3 regions of the Kitasatospora sp. NPDC058162 genome follow, and region 1 is predicted to be linked to each of the others. Evidence: riboswitches for the same ligand, from Rfam matches in the RefSeq annotation. Region 1 holds a riboswitch; each other region holds the start of a gene.

Region 1 (3,263 bases):
CGATCGTCTGCGGCAGCGACATGATGGCGCTCGGGGCGATCCGGGCGGTGCGCCAGCGCGGGCTGTCGGTGCCGCACGACGTGTCGGTGGTCGGCTTCGACGACTCGCCGCTGATCGCCTTCACCGAGCCGCCGTTGACCACGATCCGCCAGCCGGTCGAGGCGATGGCGACGGCGGCGGTGGACGCGCTGCTGGAGGAGGTCGGCGGGAACTCCGCCCAGCGCGGGGAGTTCATGTTCCAGCCGGAGCTGGTGATGCGGGGCTCCACCGGGGCCTGCGCGCGCTGAGGCCGGGCGGACCGGGCCAACTGACGGGCCCCGGAGGGCGGTTGCTCTCCGGGGCCCGTCGGCGTGTGGTGGCCCTTCGGCTCCCGCGGCCGGCTCGGCCTTCTCGGGCGGTCGCGCGGCCGGCGGGCGGTCAGCCCTCCTGGGCGGCCGGGCGGTCGGTGGAGACCCGGTGGCCGTCGGCCGCTTCGCCGGTCCGGGTCTCGGTGCGGCGGCCGCGGGCCAGGTAGTCGCGCACGACCAGTTCGACGGCGTCCTGCGGGTTCTTGGTGCCGGAGAGCAGCATCGCGTCGATCGCGAGGTTCGCGTCGAGGGTGATGGTGACCTGGGCCATGGTGACTCCTCCTCGGGTGCAGAGCAGCAGCATGCCCCGCGGGCCGGAGTTTGACCATGCGGAATCCGGGCGTTCGGCTTCCGGCGGCGGCGCGTCGCGCGGGTGCGTCGCGTGGGTACTTCCCGCGGGTACGCCGGAGCCCCGGGAGGAGCGAGCGAGCTCTTCCCGGGGCTTCGGCGTCAGCTGTTCGCGGTTACTCAGATACGTCAGACCCGGCCGGCGAAGTCCGGGGCCCAGTTGGCGACGGTCTGCAGGCGGACGCCCACGCTCGGGTTGGCGGCCTCGACGTACTGGCCGTTGCCGACGTAGATGCCGACGTGGTAGACGCCGGAGTCCTGGCCGTTGTTCGACCAGAACAGCAGGTCGCCCGGCTGCAGGCTGTCCAGCGACACGTGGGTGCTGGCGGCGGCCTGGTCGGCGGCGACGCGCGGGATGTTGATGCCCGCGGCGCGCAGCGCGGCCTGGGTCAGGCCGGAGCAGTCCCAACCGCCGTTGCCGGTGCCGCCGTAGACGTACGCCTGGCCGACCTTCGACTCGGCGAAGGAGACCGCGGCGGCCATGCTGCCGGAGGCGGCCGGGGCCGCGGCCGGGGTCTGCGCCTGGGCGGCCGGCTTCGACGCGGGCTTCTGGGCGGCCGGCTTGGCGTTCACGGCACCGCCGTTCGAGGCCTGACCGGCCTTCTGCGAGCGGTTGAACCAGGTGAAGTCCGAGCCGGACTTGGTGGCGGACTGGTCGGCCTGGGCCGAGGCGTCGTCACCGAAGGTCAGCTGCTCGCCCGGGTAGATGGTGTCCGGGCCCTCGGTGAGGGTGCTGCGGTTGAGCTCGTACAGCCGCTGCCAGCCGCCCTGGACGTTGTGCTTGTCGGCGATCGAGGACAGCCAGTCGCCGTCGACCACGGTGTAGCCGGCGGCCTGGGCCTGGGCCTGCTGCTTCTTGGCCCAGGTGCTGTTGGCGGAGTCGCCGGAGGCCTGCGCCTGGTCCTGCGCGGGCGCGGCCGGCTTGGCGGGCTTCGCGGCCGGGGTGCCGGTCTGGGCGGGCTTGGCGGCGGGCTTGGCGGCCGCGGAGCCGGCCGAGGTGTCGACGGAGGCGGCGGCGCCGCCCTTGGTCAGCCCGGCCTGGACGGAGCAGACCGGCCAGGCGCCGGGGCCCTGCGAGGCGAGGACCTTCTCGGCGACGGCGATCTGCTGGTCCTTGGTGGCCTGGTTGGCCTGCGGGGCGTAGGCGTTGCCGCCGAAGGCCGCCCAGGTGCTGGAGGTGAACTGGAGGCCGCCGTAGAAGCCGTTGCCGGTGTTGATGCTCCAGTCGCCGCTGCTCTCGCACTGGGCGACCTTGTCCCAGGTGGAGACGGGGGCGGCGTTCGCGGTGCCGGTGGTCAGGCAGGGGATGGTGAGGCCGACGCCCGCGACGCCGAGGGCGGCGATCACGCGACGGGTGCGGCTGGACAGGCGGTTGCCGTTGGAAGGCAGCATGAAGACGCGGTCCTCTCCCACGCCTGCGAGGTGAGCTGTCGGATTCGGGCTGGAGTTGCCCGGCCGCGCTGTGGGCGCGGCTTCACCCCTAGCCCTGGACCGTTTCGGAAATCGGTCCGGGGCGGCTTACCTGTGGTTCCCCCGCTCCTGCCGTGATGCGTTTTCGCGCTTGCCAGGACATCCGACGGCAGGACTCGGCGTCGCGGATGAACTGGGTCCGTGTGGTCACGAACGGGGAGCACGTTAAGCAGACTTAAGTTCAAACTGCAAATACCTGTGATGCACATCACGGTTTAGTGAGAAACTCCAAATGGCGCGAAATTCATGATCGGAAATGATCGTTTTCCAGCAATATCGCGGCGGATTCTTGCAACTGGCTCCGCCTCAGAAACGAGATGACGGAGCGTTGGAGTGCAACAGGGGTGCGCCGGTGAGCCGGGGGGAGCGGCAGTGAATCGAGCGCCGGGCAATGCGCCGGCCCTTCATCGACAAATGTGCCGGAAACGGACATTGCATGGCATTGCCCGCTTAGCTCCCTTTAGTTCTGCAGTGGGGCGAATCAGAACACGTCGAAAGGGCCCGGAACGAAGTCGTTCCGGGCCCTTGGGTGGTGCGGGTCCGCCGGCGGTGGCCGGCGGGGGTACGACCGGCCTGTGTCAGCCCTCCACGGGCCCTTCGGCGGCCGCGTGGGCGCGGCGGGAGCCCTCCCCGGCCCCGCCGGTGGCGGCGGCCTCCGCCTCGGCCTCGGCGAGCTCCTCCGCCGTCGGCGTCGGCAGCGCGGCCAGGTAGGTGGAGGCGATCAGCTGGCCGACGGTCGGGTAGGCGCCGAGCGGCGCCGCCGACGGGCAGCCGGTCTCCTCGGCGGCCGTGGCGAGCAGTTCGGAGTCCGCCTCAGGGCCGATGACGAGCGGGGCCAGTGCCGGGCGCTCGGAGCCGGTCTCCTTGAGGTGGTTGACGGCCGCGGCGACCGAGCCGGGCACGTCGAGCGCGGCGGCGACGACCGGGACGGCCAGCCGGGCGGCCAGCAGTACGCCGGTGATCCCGGCCGCGGCGGCCGCGTCCTCGCCGCCGACGGTGGTCAGGACCACGCCGTCCGCGGCGGTCGCGATGGCGAACAGCCGGGCCCGGTCGGCCCGGGCCAGCCCGGCCTCGGACAGCCGGACGTGGACGGCCTCG
Region 2 (3,263 bases), on a different contig from region 1:
GACCGCGCGCCGGTGGCCGAAGCGCCGCTGCGCACGGTGCTGGCGCTACTGGAGCTGGGCGAGGGCAGGATGCACGACGGCTGGCCCGAACTGACCTCCGACGCGGTGGAGCACCTGCTGTACGAGCGGCTCCACCTCTACGTCCAACCCGCGCCGGAGGAGGACCCGTTCGCCTACGGCGCGGCCGTACGGCTGCTGGTCGACCACCAGCGGGCCGCGAAGCGGCTCAACGCCAAGCGCCAGGAGCGGCTGCACGCCGAGGCCGAGTGGCAGGGCGAGGTCGCGGTCGGGCTGCTGCGCCGCGCCGACCTGGTGACCTGGCCCCGGCTGTACGCGGTGCTGCTGCACGCCCACGGGGTGGACGTGACGGACCCCGCGGCCGTCCGGGACTGGCTGACCGGCTTCGCCGGGCTCGATGAGGAGGAGCGGCTGGCCTGGTACGGGGCGCTGGGGCCGACCGGCTGGCTGGACGAACCGGACGAGCAGGGCTGGGGGCCGGGCCGGGTGCTGTCCGTCGGCATGGCCACCGACGGCGCGCGGCGGCTGCTGGAGCACGGCCTGATGCGGCGCAGCTACCGCAACCTGGCCGAGTTGAACGCGCTGGGGCGCCCGATGCCGGACGAACTGGCCGGGGGCTTCGAGGAGTTCGAGGCGGCGGCGGCCGAGGCGGCGCTCGACCTGCTCGGCGACTGGACGGTGCCCGGGCTGGCGCGGCTGCTGGTGGAGGAGTTCCCGGAGCTCGCGCCGGAGCCGGGGGCGGCCGAGATCGACGCCTATCTGGCGCAGCTGCCCGCGGCGGAGTCGGCGGAGTCGGTGGAGTCGGCGGCTGCGACGGCTGCGGCTGCGGCGGCGGAGCCGGAAGCTTCGGCGGAGCAGCCGGCGGAGTGAGCCGATGACGCGGAAGGGCCCCGGGCGACGCGCCCGGGGCCCTTCCGTACGGTCTTCGGCGGTGCTTACGGGTTGAGGCCGTGCTGCTGGAGCCAGGTCTCCGGGTCGACCGGGGCGCCGCCGCCGGGGCGGACCTCCAGGTGCAGGTGCGGGCCGGTGACGTTGCCGGTCGCGCCGACCTTGCCGATCTGCTGGCCGGAGGTGACCTTGCCGGAGCCCTGGATGATCGAGGAGAGGTGGCAGTACCAGATCTCGGTGCCGTCGGGCAGGGTCTCGACGATCCGGTAGCCGTACGAGCCGGACCAGCCGGCCGAGGTGATGGTGCCCTGGCCGACCGCGTGGACCGCGGTGCCGGTGTCGGCGGCGAAGTCCAGGCCGGTGTGCAGGTGGGCCCAGTAGCGGGCGCTCTGGCCGTAGTGGGCGGAGAGGTTGTAGTCCTTCACCGGCAGGGTGAGGGCGGCGGCCTTGGCCCGCTCGGCCTCCTCGGCGGCGCGCTTGGCCTCCGCCTCCTTGGCGGCGGCCTTGGCCTCGGCCTCCTGGGCGGCCTGCACCCGGGCGCCCTCCTCGGCGGCGGTGCGCTGGCTGTCGGCCTGCTGCTGGATGCGGGCGGCGAGCGCGAGGCCGGGGTCGGCGGCCAGGGCGACCGGCGCCTCGTCCGGGGTCTCGATGGCGGGCGCGGCGGCCGGGGTCGCGGAGGCGAAGCCGGTGGCACCCAAGGTGGCGGCGACGGCGGTGACGCCGAGCAGCGGGGAGGCTCCGCGGGTCTGACGCGGCATCCGGTGGCGGTTGGCCTCGGCCTCCGGGGCGAAGTCCTCCGGAGCGAAGGACTCTGGGCCGTCCGGGCCGGGGTGGTCGAGGAGCTGGGTACCGGCTGCGGGGCCGGCCGGGTGTGCCGGAGTGTGCGTCGACGCCACGGAGGCGCGCTCCTTTCCTTCCTTCGCGCCTACCGGGTTAGCTGACGGGTTCGGAGCAGGAAGGTCTCCTACGGCCGGGCCGGAGCCCCGCCGATTCACCCCAAGGAACGTGGTTCCCCGGCTCCCTGACCTGCCCGGAGGCCGGTCGGCGGGATTAGGCGACGGCGCACGGTGCCGTCTGGGTACGGCGTTGACGACCGCGCTGCGTTATCAAACGTTAATCCTAGGACGCTCTGATTCCAAGCCATCCGCCCGGGACGGCTGTGGAGCAGGTGATCGGACGTCAACGAACGACCCCTCGACCACCTGGCTCATCTGAGTACTCCTACTCATGTGCGACCCGACCGCCCCACCGCATCCTGGCGCCATGAGCGCACCGATGCAGTCACGGACCACGGCGGCGTACTTCGTCCAGGCCGTCCTCTCCTTCGCCATCTCCGGCACCGCCCTCGCGGCCGGGATCGCCTACCTGCCCGTCGGCGGCTGGACCCGGGCCTTCCTGGGGATCGGCCTCCTCTACACCGTCACCTCCTCGTTCACGCTGGCCAAGGTGGTCCGGGACCGGCAGGAGTCCTCGGACACCGTCGCCCGGGTCGACCAGGCCCGGCTGGAGAAGCTGCTCAGCGAGCACGACCCGTTCAGGGCCGAGGGAGTCTGAACGGGAGGACTTGGACGGTCGGCACTGCTGCCGCCGGCGGCCGGTTCGGACGGGGCGCTTGACGGCTAAGGCTATTAGCCTTAGCTTTATGGCTATCGGCAGCAACGACCGAGCCAGCGGAGGCCCACCATGAACGGCACCACCACCCCGAGCACCCAGTACCTCGACGTCCCCGGCGGCCGGCTCGCGTACGACGACACCCGGCAGGGCGACGGCACCCCCGTCGTCCTGCTCCCCGGGATGCTCGACTCCCGCCGCGCCTACCGGCACCTGCACCCGCTGCTCACCGCCGCCGGCCACCGGGTCATCACCATGGACGTGCGCGGCTTCGGCGAGTCCTCGATCGTCTGGGACGACTACAGCCCCGCCGCCGTCGCCACCGACGTCCTGGCCCTGCTCGACCACCTCGGCATCCAACGGGCCGTCCTGGTCGGGCAGTCCTACACCGGGGCCACCGTGGTCAAGGTCGCCGGCGACGCACCCCAGCGGGTCGCCGGTATCGCCCTGATCGACGCCTTCGTCGAATACCGGGCCAACGCCCTCATGCAGGGCGTCATGGTCGTCATGGGCGCCGCCATGGTCCGGTGGCCCGGCGTCTGGGGCTACTACCTGCGCAAGATGGCCTTCCCCGGCCCCCGCCCCGCCGACCTCGACGGCTACGTCGACGGACTGGTCGCCGCCCTGCGCACCCCCGGCCGCCGGACCGCCACCCGCGGCCACGTCACCGGCGACTCCGCGCCCATCGGCTGGTGCGCGGCCGTCCGCTGCCCCGCCCTCGTCCTCATGGGCAGCAAGGACCCCGA
Region 3 (3,263 bases), on a different contig from region 1:
GCCTACGCCTGGCTGCGCGAGCACGCCCCGGTGCACCGCACCAAGCTGCCGAGCGGGGTGGAGGCCTGGTTGGTGACGAGGTACGCGGACGCCCGGCAGGCGCTCGCGGACGGCCGGCTGTCGAAGAACCCGGCGCACCACAGCGAGCAGGCGCACCGCACCGGCCGGGTGGGCATCCCGGGGGAGCGGCAGGCGGACCTGATGACCCACCTGCTGAACATCGACCCGCCGGACCACACCCGGCTGCGCCGCCTGGTGTCGAAGGCGTTCACCCCGCGCAGGGTGGCCGAGTTCGAGCCGCGGGTGCAGCAGTTGACCGACCGGCTGATCGACGGCTTCGCGCAGCGCGGGTCGGCGGACCTGATCCACGAGTTCGCGTTCCCGCTCCCCATCTACGCGATCTGCGACATGTTGGGCGTGCCGGCCGAGGACCAGGACGACTTCCGGGACTGGGCCGGGATGATGCTGCGACACACGAAGCCGGGCCAGGGTGGCGGCCAACGCGGCGGTGTGGGGCGGGCGGTGAAGCAGATCCGCGCGTACCTGCTGGAGCTGATCCACCGCAAGCGGGCGGACCTCGGGGACGACCTGATCTCCGGCCTGATCCGGGCGAGCGACCACGGTGAGCACCTGACCGAGAACGAGGCCGCCGCGATGGCCTTCATCCTCCTCTTCGCCGGGTTCGAGACGACGGTGAACCTGATCGGCAACGGGACGTACGCGCTGCTGCGCAATCCCGGTCAGCGGGCGCTGCTGCAGGAGTCGGTGGCCCGCGGCGAGACCGCGCTGCTGGAGACCGGGATCGAGGAACTCCTGCGCTACGACGGGCCGGTGGAGCTGGCGACCTGGCGGTTCGCGACCCGCCCGCTGACCATCGGCGGGGTGGACATCCCGGTCGGCGACCCGGTGCTGGTGGTGCTGGCGGCGGCGGACCGCGACCCGGCCCGGTTCTCGGACGAGAACACCCTGGACCTGGCCCGGAGCGACAATCCCCACCTGGGGTTCGGGCACGGCATCCACTACTGCATCGGCGCCCCGCTGGCCCGGCTCGAAGGGCGGTCCGCGCTGGCCACGTTGCTTTCCCGACTGCCCGATCTCCGGCTGGCCGAAACCCCGGAGAATCTGCGCTGGCGAGGTGGCCTGATCATGCGCGGATTGCGCGAACTTCCGGTCGAATTCAGTCCGGAGAGCCGGTCGCCGCACAGCCGTCCTGAGCCGCCGACACGCTGACGTGACGTCGCAAATCCGGCCCGGAGGGCGGTATGAACACCCATCAAACCGGACAAAGACCCGCCGTTGGTAGGCGACCGAACACGGGCCGTAATTTTTGTGTGATGTCGGTGATATGAGCTTGTGATTGGTCTGAGGATCTGTCTAGTCTCCCTGGAGTTCGCAGCTGCGGACCTCGTGCGCGGGACGCCGAATCCTGCCCGCCGCGTCACGGGAAACCGACCAGAACCCTGGGCAGGGGCGGGGGAACCAGGTTTGTTGCCGTTCCTCCACGGCTTGGGGTGAAGCCGCCCGAGCGGAAGCGTTTCCGCACACGGCGGCCGGGCCACCTCCCGGTCCGAACCCGACAGCTCACCTCGCAGGCGTGCGGAGAGGGACCTTCATGCTGTTCGTTGGATCTGGCCGTCATCGCCGTCGCACCCAGGCCGAGAAGGCCATCGCCGTCGCCGGTGTGGCCGGCGTCGGACTCGCACTGCCGCTCCTCTCCGCCACCGGCGCCTCCGCCGCCCCGGCCTCCGCCTGGGACTCGGTCGCCCAGTGCGAGAGCGGCGGCGACTGGGGCATCAACACCGGCAACGGCTTCTACGGCGGCCTGCAGTTCACCTCCAGCACCTGGAAGGCGTACGGCGGCACCGCGTTCGCGGCGCAGGCCAACCAGGCCAGCCGGGCGCAGCAGATCTCGGTCGCCGAGAAGGTCCTCGCCTCGCAGGGCCCCGGCGCCTGGCCGGTCTGCTCCCTGAAGGCCGGCCTGAGCAAGGGCGGCGCCCCGGCCGACGTGGACGCCTCCTCGGACGCCAAGCCGCAGAAGCAGCAGGTCCAGAAGCAGCAGGCGCAGAAGCAGGCGCCCAAGCAGCAGACCCCCAAGGCCGCCGCGAAGCCCGCCCAGCCGCAGCCGGTCCAGCAGTACGCGCCGAAGCACGCCGCGCCGAAGACGGCCGAGAAGCCGGTCGACCAGTCGGCCCAGCAGTACACCCCGAAGCACGCCGCCCCGCGGGCCGCCCAGGCCCCGGCCGCCGCCACGACCGGCCACGACTACACCGTCCGGGACGGCGACACCCTGTCGGGCATCGCCACCACCCAGGGCGTGTCCGGTGGTTGGCAGGCGCTGTACGACGGCAACCGCGGCACGGTCGGCGGCAACCCGAACCTGATCATGCCCGGCCAGGTCCTGCACCTCGGCTGAGCCGTTCCACGGCGGACACGGAGGGGGCCGCGCCCGGCGGCCCCCTCCGTCCGCGTCCTCCGCGTCCGTCCGGACCCGTCCTCGTCCCGGCCCGCCCCGGTGGGACGGGCCGGGACGAGCAGGTGAACTACCGGTGGGTAGCAGGGCCACACGCTGAGACGGAGTCGAGGCCGACGTGGTCCCGGGAGCCCGGGCGGTTAGGCTCTGGTCGTAACGACTCCGCAATCGTCCGGCCTGACAGCACCACCGCCAGCCGGACCCTGCTTCCGCAAGGAGATGCTTCGTGCCGTCCATCGATGTCGTCGTAGCCCGTGAAATCCTCGACTCCCGCGGCAACCCCACGGTAGAGGTCGAGGTCGGCCTCGACGACGGCAGCACGGGTCGTGCCGCTGTTCCGTCGGGTGCCTCGACCGGCGCCTTCGAGGCGCTTGAGCTGCGCGACGGCGACAAGAACCGCTACTTCGGCAAGGGCGTGGAGAAGGCCGTCCTCGCCGTCATCGAGCAGATCGGCCCGGAGCTGGTCGGCTACGACGCCACCGAGCAGCGCCTGATCGACCAGGCCATGCTCGACCTGGACGCCACCCCGGACAAGTCCTCGCTCGGCGCCAACGCCATCCTGGGCGTCTCGCTGGCCGTCGCGCACGCCGCCTCCGAGGCCAGCGACCTGCCGCTGTTCCGCTACCTGGGCGGCCCGAACGCCCACGTCCTGCCGGTCCCGATGATGAACATCCTCAACGGCGGCTCGCACGCGGACTCCAACGTCGACATCCAGGAGTTCATGATCGCCCCGATCGGCGCGGAGTCCTTCTCCGAGGCCGTCCGCTGGGGCGTCGAGGTCTACCACACCCTC

Evidence for each region. A riboswitch is a leader RNA that binds a small molecule or an ion and turns the genes downstream of it on or off. The one in region 1 is predicted to bind cyclic di-AMP.
Region 2: another riboswitch for cyclic di-AMP. It lies ahead of ACFVXG_RS44580 (M23 family metallopeptidase); the one in region 1 lies ahead of ACFVXG_RS06325 (transglycosylase family protein).
Region 3: another riboswitch for cyclic di-AMP. It lies ahead of ACFVXG_RS07215 (transglycosylase family protein); the one in region 1 lies ahead of ACFVXG_RS06325 (transglycosylase family protein).

What each region holds. Positions count from the first base shown of each region.
Region 1 is NZ_JBHVUS010000002.1:640,631-643,893, forward strand. Features, by position in the region: gene ACFVXG_RS06315 (LacI family DNA-binding transcriptional regulator) at 1-287, shown strand, start outside; gene ACFVXG_RS06320 (hypothetical protein) at 418-618, opposite strand; gene ACFVXG_RS06325 (transglycosylase family protein) at 825-2,087, opposite strand; cyclic di-AMP (ydaO/yuaA leader) riboswitch at 2,095-2,265, opposite strand; gene ACFVXG_RS06330 (hypothetical protein) at 2,744-3,263, opposite strand, start outside.
Region 2 is NZ_JBHVUS010000060.1:10,908-14,170, reverse strand. Features, by position in the region: gene ACFVXG_RS44585 (hypothetical protein) at 1-888, shown strand, start outside; gene ACFVXG_RS44580 (M23 family metallopeptidase) at 954-1,802, opposite strand; cyclic di-AMP (ydaO/yuaA leader) riboswitch at 1,815-1,973, opposite strand; gene ACFVXG_RS44575 (YiaA/YiaB family inner membrane protein) at 2,170-2,460, shown strand; gene ACFVXG_RS44570 (alpha/beta fold hydrolase) at 2,590-3,263, shown strand, end outside.
Region 3 is NZ_JBHVUS010000003.1:180,696-183,958, reverse strand. Features, by position in the region: gene ACFVXG_RS07220 (cytochrome P450) at 1-1,230, shown strand, start outside; cyclic di-AMP (ydaO/yuaA leader) riboswitch at 1,441-1,611, shown strand; gene ACFVXG_RS07215 (transglycosylase family protein) at 1,613-2,413, shown strand; gene eno (phosphopyruvate hydratase) at 2,697-3,263, shown strand, end outside.